2 regions of the Ruminococcus sp. N15.MGS-57 genome follow, and region 1 is predicted to be linked to the other one. Evidence: predicted binding sites of a transcription regulator. Region 1 holds the regulator's gene; the other holds the start of a gene.
The links. Region 1 encodes LexA, which represses DNA repair genes until DNA is damaged. Its sites were predicted from a motif close to CNAACANNTGTTNG; they were not measured.
Positions count from the first base shown of each region.

Region 2: the regulator LexA is predicted to act here: its motif matches at 3,825-3,838, upstream of uvrB (excinuclease ABC subunit UvrB).

Region 1 covers NZ_LARF01000004.1:5,276-10,229, forward strand. The annotation lists gene WS40_RS01210 (LTA synthase family protein) at 1-290, shown strand, start outside; gene WS40_RS01215 (zinc ribbon domain-containing protein) at 485-1,192, opposite strand; gene lexA (transcriptional repressor LexA) at 1,329-1,916, opposite strand; gene murC (UDP-N-acetylmuramate--L-alanine ligase) at 1,962-3,371, opposite strand; gene spoVG (septation regulator SpoVG) at 3,531-3,818, shown strand; gene WS40_RS01235 (GDSL-type esterase/lipase family protein) at 3,965-4,954, opposite strand, start outside.
Region 2 covers NZ_LARF01000013.1:55,966-60,919, forward strand. The annotation lists gene WS40_RS04075 (NAD(P)-dependent malic enzyme) at 1-651, opposite strand, end outside; gene WS40_RS04080 (PHP domain-containing protein) at 743-1,615, opposite strand; gene WS40_RS04085 (RluA family pseudouridine synthase) at 1,822-2,793, opposite strand; gene WS40_RS04090 (hypothetical protein) at 2,802-3,218, opposite strand; gene uvrB (excinuclease ABC subunit UvrB) at 3,854-4,954, shown strand, end outside.

The DNA of each region.
Region 1 (4,954 bases):
TTTGGAGCAACAAGGGCGTTGAAGCGGAGAAGATAGACGATATAAGCCTTAACTATCTTTCAAACGAGGTCATGGAAGCGGCTGGACTCCCAAAGTCGAGATATCAGCAGGAGCTTGACAAGATACGCTGTGACATTCCGATAATAAGCTCTTACGGCTACAAAACGGCTGACGGAGAATGGTATTCTATAAATGATGTGGCTGACAAATACAAGGACACGCTGAACGAATATGAAACTGTGCAGTATTACAGAATGTTTGATAAAAAGCGTGACAATAGTATAAATTAGGCTGTAAAAAAACACAAACAACAAAAAAAGTGGGACGTCGCATTTCTGCAATGCAGAAATTGCGCCGATCCCCTACAAAGCAATAAACGGACGAAGCTTTTTTACTTCGTCCGTTTCGTTTTATAATGCGTGTCAAAATGCGGGCGAACACTGTTCGCCACTACAAATGACTACATAATTATGCGCTTATTTTTTTATCCTGTGACCTTTTTCTCGAACATGAACATTCCCATGACATCGTTCATTATGCTGTCAGAAGCGACCTTCTTGCTGTTCTTTGTCATTTGCCTTACGACAGTCTGACCGTCATTCTTGCCGAATATCATAACATAATCGTCGCCACTTTCGGAAGTTCCCTCATAGGACACCTGATTTCTAAAGATGTTATATTTCCACTTGCCGTCTTTGAAATATGCGTCAACGGCTTCACCGTAATTTTCGCTTGCTAATTTCATTTCGGTATCAAAATCGTATGTGGAATGTCTTACGCTGAATATTCTCACAAAGGCAATCGCAAAATATATCACCAATATTACCACTGCGATCTTAAGCAAGGTCTTTAGTATCTTTTTGCCCTTACCATAATTCTCTTTGCCGCTGCTTGAATGTTCAGTTGGGGTGCGCCTATAGTCTGCCGCACTCATTTCTCTGTTTCGCTCTGTCTCTCTTACACGCTTTACCCTGCGAGCTTCCTGCTCTCGGCGCATTCTTTCCTCTGCTTCGGCTCTTTTCGGGTGTTCATAAACACGCTTCGGTATGCCCTGTATCCTTGAACGGTCTATAAACTCCTGCTCGCCACGTCTTTGGGTCGATGAGGCGATAGGTACCATTTTTCCGCAGTTGGTGCATATCTTAGCTCCGTCCTCCAGCTTAGAACCGCAGAATGTACAATGTCTGCTCATTATTACCAATCCTTTACACACTTAGAACTGTTTTGTTTGTCGAAGTTTTTTCTATATCTATGTTGGACTATCCGCCCGTTTTCTTTAATGACACGGGCGAACGCTGTTCGCCCCTACAAATCTTCTTTATCTATATTTACAGATATCTTACAACGCCCACAACCTTGCCAAGTATGCTTACTTCGTCTACTATGATAGGATCCATGGTGTCATTTTCAGGCTGCAGTCTGTAATGGCCGTCCTCTTTATAGAAAGTCTTTATGGTAGCTGACTCGTTGTCAACAAGCGCGCAGACTATATCGCCGTTTTCTGCATATGGGGTCTGCTCTATAACTACCATATCTCCGTCAAGGATAGCGGCGTTTATCATGGACTCTCCCCTTACCTTTAGGGCAAAAAGCGGATTGCTGTAATGCCTTGCAGGCTGGAAGCTTATATAGTCTGTTATCTCCTCAATGGCAGTGATAGGGATACCTGCGGTGACAGTTCCCACAAGGGGGATCTTCATGCCGTTGCCGCCTGTGAGCCTTATGGCTCTGTTCTGGTTATTTCCCTTTTCAAGAAGGCCTTTTGCGGTGAGATTATTTATATATCTATGGGCTGTTGAGGTAGACTTAAAGCCAAACTCCGCACAAATCTCCCTAACTGTCGGCGGATATCCCTCTTCTATGCGATCCTTTATGAACTCGAATACCATTTTCTCGTTCTCGGTTACTTTTCTCATAGCTCCGTCCTTTCTGTTATATCAATAAATCTTTATCTTCTAAACCTAAAGCTCTTTTGCAAGCCTTTTTGCAAGCTTATAGACATCTCCGCAGCCAAGAGTTATAACAAGGTCGCCCTCCTTGCAGTTTTTCTTTATATAGTCGATACACTGTGAGAAGTTATATTCCTTCTGCTGTGCAGTCTGCTTATCAACAAGCTCATGGTCGGTCTTGAACCAAACTGCATTTGGTATCTTCTCTGCAAGCTGTTCAGCATAAACACCGTCGGTATTTTTCTCACGGCTTCCCATGATATCCGTTACAACGGCAATATCTGCAATAGAAAGTGCTTTCACAAAATCGTTCATGAGTATCTTTGTTCTTGAATAGGTGAAAGGCTGGAAAACTGCCCACACTCTGTTGAAATCAAGACCCTTTGCGGCTTTCAGTGTACACTCGATCTCCTTTGGGTGGTGAGCGTAATCGTCAACGATAGTAACGCCCTTGACCTCGGCTATCTTCTCGAAACGTCTTATTGCGCCAAAGAAAGTATCAAGTCCCTTTTCGATACCCTCCCATGAAACGCCTGAATATCTTGCGGCAGCGATAGCTGCAAGGGCGTTCATGACGTTATGGTCGCCAGGAACATGGATAGTAAGCTCTCTGACAAACTCGCCCTTATAATAAAGCTCAAAGCGTGTCTGCAAGCCTTTTTTAGACTTTATAACGGCAGAATAATCGTTTTTCTTATCCCAGCCGAAAGATATCATTTCCTTGTTGACACCCTCAACGGCTTTCAGAGTATTTGCGTCGTCGCCATTATAGATAACGGCTTTTGAAGCCATGGTTGCGAACTTATGGAAAGACTTTATGATATTTTCAATATTCTTGAAATACTCAAGGTGGTCTGCGTCAACGTTAAGGATAATTGAAACGTCAGGGAAAAGTCTGAGAAAATGATCCTCGAACTCACAGGATTCACAGACCATAGTCTGTGATGAGCCTGCCTTGCCTGAGCCGCCTATGCTTGGGAGCTTTCCGCCTATAACGCAGGAAAGGTCAGTACCCTCCTGAACGAATATCTGTGTGAGCATGGAAGAAGTTGTGGTCTTTCCGTGAGTGCCTGAAACGCAAAGAGCGTTCGTATACCAGCTTGTGACAAGTCCAAGTATCTCGGCTCTTTCACAGCAGATCGCACCGCTTGCTTTTGCGGCGATAAGCTCAGGGTTATCTGACATTATTGCGGCGGTATAGATTATAAGGTCTGCACCCTTGATATTCTCGGCTCTCTGACCGAGAAAGACTTCTATGCCAAGCTTTCTTACGGCTTCAAGAGTTTCGGTTTCGTTATTGTCTGAGCCTGTGATGAAATATCCCTTTGAATGGAATATCTGCACCAGAGGGTACATACCAGAGCCGCCTATACCGATAAAATGAACGTGCTTTATATTTTTCAAGATCTCATTTGTTATCATCTTTGTAATACTCCTTAGAATAATAGATAATTCAGAATGTATGTTTATTTTATTATATAACATTTCTAAAAAAAAATAAACCCCTTTTTTGATTATTTTTCAAAAAAAGAGGCAAAAATATTACTACAGGCATTACATCACAAGAAAGGACGCATGAAAATGACTATAACAGAGGTAAAATTCAGAAGATTTATAAACGAGGGCAAGCTCAGAGCCGTTGTGAGCCTGACCTTTGACGGCAGTTTTGCGGTACATGATATCAAGATAGTGCAAGGGGAGGAGCGACTTTTTGTGGCTATGCCCAGCCGCCGTGATGACAACGGGGTTTTCCGTGATATTGTTCACCCCATCGACAGCGAGCTTCGCAATGAGATAGAGGGAGAGATACTTTCTGCTTACCGCATGGAGCTTGACAGGCAGTCGGCAGAACAGCAGGATTTAAGCTGACTATAGCAGGATAATAAGTGCAATAATGATGCATAGAAACGATAAGTTTGCGTAAAAAACGGGCGAACAGTGTTCGCCCCTACAGATGCTTTTAAAGTCTGTGTAGGGGGAGTGCTGTTCGCCCTATTATTTCTATCTTTTAGCTTTTAGCCCCAGATCTTATCGCCCATGTTTGAGAGATAAGCTGTAAGCTCCTCCGCCATTTCATACTGCTCAGGAAATCTTGGGTGACCGGGGGTCGCCTTGCCTGTTCTTGTGAACATAAAATGTGTTATCTTCTCGTCATTAAGCTCGTTTGCTATCTCGTCAACGGCTTTATCCCACTCCTCACCGTGGCAGAGAACTGTCAGCAGAAGCACGAATGTTGCGTTTGGATATTTGCTTCTAAGGTCAAGGATAATGCTCTTGTAGGCATTTTTCCACTTTGCTCTGTAATCGGGGTCTGCGATATCGAAATCCTCGTGACCCTCATTATGCGGGTCGTTCTGACCCACTGCAAAAAGCACAACGTCAGGGGTATAATTCTCAAAATCCCAAGGGGTCACACCCTTTGCTCCCTCTGGGAAATAGCAAAGCTTATTGTATACAGACTCCATGCCGATATAATTCGGGGCATGATAATAGCCAGTGTTGTCGAAAATTGCGATACCGCCCTGTGCGATATTATGGATCTGTGCGCCAAGATTTCTTGCTGTTATCATTGCATAGCTATGCCATGCGTTATCATAAACTCCCTGATGATCCTCAGGGTCACAGCTTGCAACAAAGTCAACTGCCTCGCACACTGCGCCTGCGGAAACAGAGTCGCCATAGCACTCTATTTTCCTTGCAGGGAGAGGAGGATTTTCGAAAACTTCTCCGTCGGGGTCTATTTTAAAGCCCACGAACTCAAAGTAATGGGAAGCGTCCTGCCTTTTAAAAAGGGTGACGGTATGAGTGCCTTTTTCAAGGTCACAAGCGATATCAAGGGTGATATCCTCGTCATTTTTATCAAAAGTCACCTTGCCCTCTTTGCCGTCCATAACAAAGCCAAGCTCCTGAATGTTGAAATACTTATGGTTTTTTATCACGGCGGATACGCTTGTGCCTGTGAAAGTCATTTTTACATTTGAGCCTGCGTAATAAAACTCAGGGCG
Region 2 (4,954 bases), on a different contig from region 1:
CTCACGGTCTACCATGATAAGGTTGCCGATACCAAGAGAAAGCAAAAGCTTTCCTATAGCACAGCCGGCTGCACCTGCGCCGTTTATAACAAGTGTAATATCCTCTATCTTCTTGTTTGCTACCTTGCAGGCGTTCATAAGTGCCGCACCAACAACGATAGCAGTTCCGTGCTGATCGTCATGGAAAACAGGAATATCAACTTTTTCTTTAAGCTTAGCCTCTATCTCAAAGCATCTTGGAGCGGCGATATCTTCAAGATTTATACCACCGAAGCTGTCTGATATCATGGCGATAGTGTTTACTATTTCGTCAACGTCATTGGACTTTATGCAAAGTGGAAAAGCGTCAACGTCTGCGAACTCCTTGAAAAGTGCACACTTGCCCTCCATAACAGGCATACCTGCCAGACCGCCAATATTGCCAAGACCAAGCACAGCAGAGCCGTCTGTGATAACAGCCACAAGATTTGCACGTCTTGTAAGCTCATATGAAAGGTCAGGATCTTTCTGTATCTCAAGGCAAGGCTGAGAAACGCCAGGTGTGTAAGCCAGCGTCAGGTCTTTTGCATTGTTTACCTTTGCTCTTGAGCAGACCTCTATCTTGCCTTTCCATTCTCTGTGTTTCTGTAGGGATTCTTCCATTACGTTCATTTTATACAGTCCTCTCTATTACAGCCAAACTAGGCTTTGTTACGCATTAAAGGAACATTACCGCATGATAATGTCCCTTTATTATACCATATTATTTCTCCGTTTTCACAGCCGCTTTGTTAGCTTTTTGTGAATTTATATGAATGAGCTTGAACAGCTTATCAAGATTTTCCTTGTCAGTGGTCATGCTTCCGATATGTGTCATAGTCTCATTATACAGACCGTGGAAGTCAGAGCCACCAGTCACTATCAGGTCATGTTCCTTTGCGATATCCACAAGCTTCTGCTGTTGAGTTGGAGTAGCAGAGTAATGATAAGCTTCAATTCCGTCAAGTTTGCCTGCCTCGATAAGCTCAAGTAGCAGTTCGGTGTTGTTGAACATAACAGGGTGTGCCATTACTGCCACGCCCTTTGCGGAGTGTATAAGGTCAAGCACAAAGTTTACGTCAGGATATTCACGGGTCACAAGACATTCGCCGTTTGGATATGCAAAAAGCTTGTCGTTCACAGAGCCGTAAAGCTCAGTGGCATAGCCGTAATTCACTAATGCTCTCATGATATGCTGTTTAAAAATGCTCTTTGAACTTTTCGTGTAGTGCAGTACAGCATCGGCAGGGATAGGATATCTTGCCATTACCTTTTCTATCATTTCCTTTGCACAGTCTTTTCTTATCTGGCATGACTTCAGGCAAAGACCTTCCAGCCTGTCTGGCTTCTGCGGTGCATAGCACAGAATGTGTACTTTTGAATTGCGCTTCTTGTCCCATGCGGAAAGCTCTACCGCAGGAATGACCTTGACCCCATAACGTTCGCCAAGTATTTGCGCTCTGTTTGATGATGAAAGAGTATCATGGTCTGTTATCGCAAGAAAGTCAAGTCCCATTCTTTTTGCCTGAACAATGACCTCTTCTATACCAAGCGAGCCGTCAGACAGTGTTGTGTGACAATGCAGATCTCCTGTCATACCTTTGTTCCTCCAAATCTATAAAATATATCTGTCATTTTCTGTATATATAGTACAGTCGTTAAATTTGACTAAATAATTATAACATATTTTATATACATTTGCAAGCACTTTTGAACAATTTACACAAAATTTGCACGAAAATTATATTATTTTGTCGTATATGACAAATCTACAGTGTCGAAATAGTGCGATTTAACGAAATATCAGAGCTTATATCCGAAGAATTTTTCGCAAAACCATACGTTTTTAACCTGAAAGCTCTTGCCGTTTAGATATTCAAGTATACCTGCGTCAGTGGTGAATTTGAATGTAAGCTTGTACGAATAAAGTGCCTGCGTTTTCACATTGTATGCACGGTTGACTTTATTTATTCCGTATTTGCCGTCACCGAGAAGTGGATAGCCAATGTGAGCAAGATGCGCCCTTATCTGATGCGTCCTGCCTGTGATGAGGTCAACTTCGAGAAGTGCAAGGTCATCAGCCTTGTTTTCCGCAAGCACACGATAAGAGGTTATCATGGTGCGGCTGCCCTGAAACTTTTTGTCAGATACCTTGACAGTTTTTGTCGCCTCGTCCTTTTGATGATAAGCCGTGAGCCGAGCAGACTTTTCCTTTGGTATGCCCAATGTCACACAAAGATAAAGCTTTTCAAGTTCTCTGTCTTTAACTTTCTGATTAAGCACACGCAAACTTTCAGCATTTTTCGCACATATGACGATTCCCCCGGTGTTGCGGTCGATCCTGTTGCAAAGGGCAGGAGCAAAAGACAGCTCCTCCTCAGGACGGTATTCGCCCTTTTCATAAAGATAGTGCTGTATCCTGTTTATGAGTGTGTCCGCCGAGCCGCTTTCGTCCTCGTGCACCACAAGTCCGCACTTTTTGTCGCAGAGGATAATATTCTCGTCCTCGTAAATAATATTCAAAGACGTTGGCGCACTGAGAAAAGCAGGTCTGTCAGCAACTTCGCCCTCGAAAAATTCGTCATTGATGTAAAGCTGCATAACGTCACCGCAAGCAAGCCGTGTGGATATCTCACAGCGTTTGCCGTTGACCTTGATACGCTTTAGGCGCAGATATTTGTACAGCAGATTTTTAGGCAGCTTCGGCACAGCCTTTGTGAGAAACTTGTCAACACGCTGACCTGCGTCATTCTGATTTATTATAAATTCTCTCATGCTATACCTCAGAGCTTCACACGAGCGGAGAATCCTCCGTCAATAAGCTCGTCAAGACCCGTGCTGTCAGCACCGCTTTCACGGAGAAGCAGAAGAATTTCTGACATATCACAGGCTTTGCCTTTACGGCGAGATATTTCCTCTTCACATTTGATAGCATATTGTAAAGGCTTTTTGTCAGCAGGGAAGTTCACATCTGAGCCTTGAGCGATGAGCCATTTGATGAAATCAACGCTGCGTTTGTCGGGCTTGAGAACACCGTCCTGCTCAACAAAGTCAGCACTTTCGATAGCAGTGAGCAGGAAAGTAAGCCCGTTGCTGTCAGTGTCGTTGTAGTCCACATCATCAGAGATGAATAAGAATTTAAGCTCTTCCAGTTCACGCTTTGAGAGGGTGTAGTTGTATTCGTCATATGATCTATTCATGTTACGTCCTCCTGAAATTATTACTATAGTGATATTATAACCTAAAGTGTGGGAGAATGCAAGGGGGGGAGCGGTATTAAGTGAGGAATGAGGAATGAGGAGTGAGAAATGAGGAATGAGGAATGAGGAATGAGGAGAGAGGAGTGAGGAATGGGCAAAGCTGAACAGAGATGTGGACAAGCATCGAGCGTAGCGATTTTGCGGCAGAAGAACCTCTCCAGAACAATCTGTAGGGGCGAACAGTGTTCGCCCGTGCTCAGGATTTGCTGTAAATTCTGAATTGTAGGGGTGCGGTGGGATAATTTTGTTTCTATATCAAAATGTTGTTACCGTGGGTTTGTTTCTTCGACGGGCGAACAGCGTTCGCCCGTGTTCAGGATTTGCTGTAAATTCAGAATTGTCGGGGAGAATTTTTTGCTGCCGAACCTTGTTGTTACCGTGGGTTTGTTTCTTCGACGGGCGAATGGTGTTCGCCCCTACACATACATCGAGCTGATACCGCAGGTTGAGTAACAATACCAGTCCGAAAAATCGTACATATACGCAAATTCAAAAAATATTGATAAAAAAGCCTTTACAATTAAAAATAATTGTAATATAATGATTAAAACAACTGTTCGATTGAGGAGGCATTTATGGATAAGTTTCAGCTTGTTTCAGATTATAAGCTATCGGGCGACCAGCCTGAGGCAGTGGACGCTTTAGTAAAGGGTATCGAAAGCGGTATGAGAGAACAAACGCTTATGGGCGTTACTGGTTCCGGCAAGACCTTTACTATGGCGAACGTTATTGCTAGGATAAACCGTCCAACGCTCGTGCTTGCCCATAATAAGATACTTGCCGCTCAGCTTTGCTCTGAGTTCAAGGAGTTTTTTCCGAACAATGCCGTGGAATATTTCGTGTCCTACTATGACTATTATCAGCCTGAAGCCTATGTGCCTAGCAAGGACGTTTATATCGAAAAGGACAGCTCCGTTAATGACGAGATAGATAAGCTCAGACATTCCGCTACCTCCGCTATTGCTGAACGCCGCGACGTTATTATCGTTGCCAGCGTTTCTTGTATCTACTCCCTCGGTGACCCTGAGGAATATAAGTCCATGGTGGTGTCTATACGTCGTGGTATGGAGAAATCCCGTGACAGGCTTATCGCTGACCTTGTGGGTATCCAGTATGAGCGAAACGATATAAATTTTGTGAGAAACAAGTTTCGTGTCAGGGGAGATGTGGTGGAGATATTTCCTGCAAATTCTACAGACACTGCCATAAGAGTGGAGTTCTTCGGCGATGAGATAGACCGTATCACTGAAATAAACGTAGTGACCGGTGAGGTACTTTGCTCACTTGCTCACGCTGCAATTTTCCCTGCTTCCCATTATATTGTCAGCCGTGATAAAATGCACGACGCTATCGAAGAGATTAAGCAGGAGCTTGACGAGCGTATCAAGTATTTCAAAGACAACGATATGCTTATCGAAGCTCAGCGTATCGCACAGCGTACCAACTATGATATTGAGATGTTGGAGGAGATAGGCTTTTGCAGCGGTATCGAGAACTATTCCCGTGTGCTTGCAAGACGTCCCGCAGGCTCTACGCCATTCACTTTGCTTGACTTTCTGCCTGAGGATTTTGTGCTTTTCGTGGACGAGTCACACGTTTCTCTGCCGCAGGTAAGAGGTATGTATGCAGGCGACAGGGCAAGAAAGCAGACCCTTGTTGACTACGGTTTCAGACTG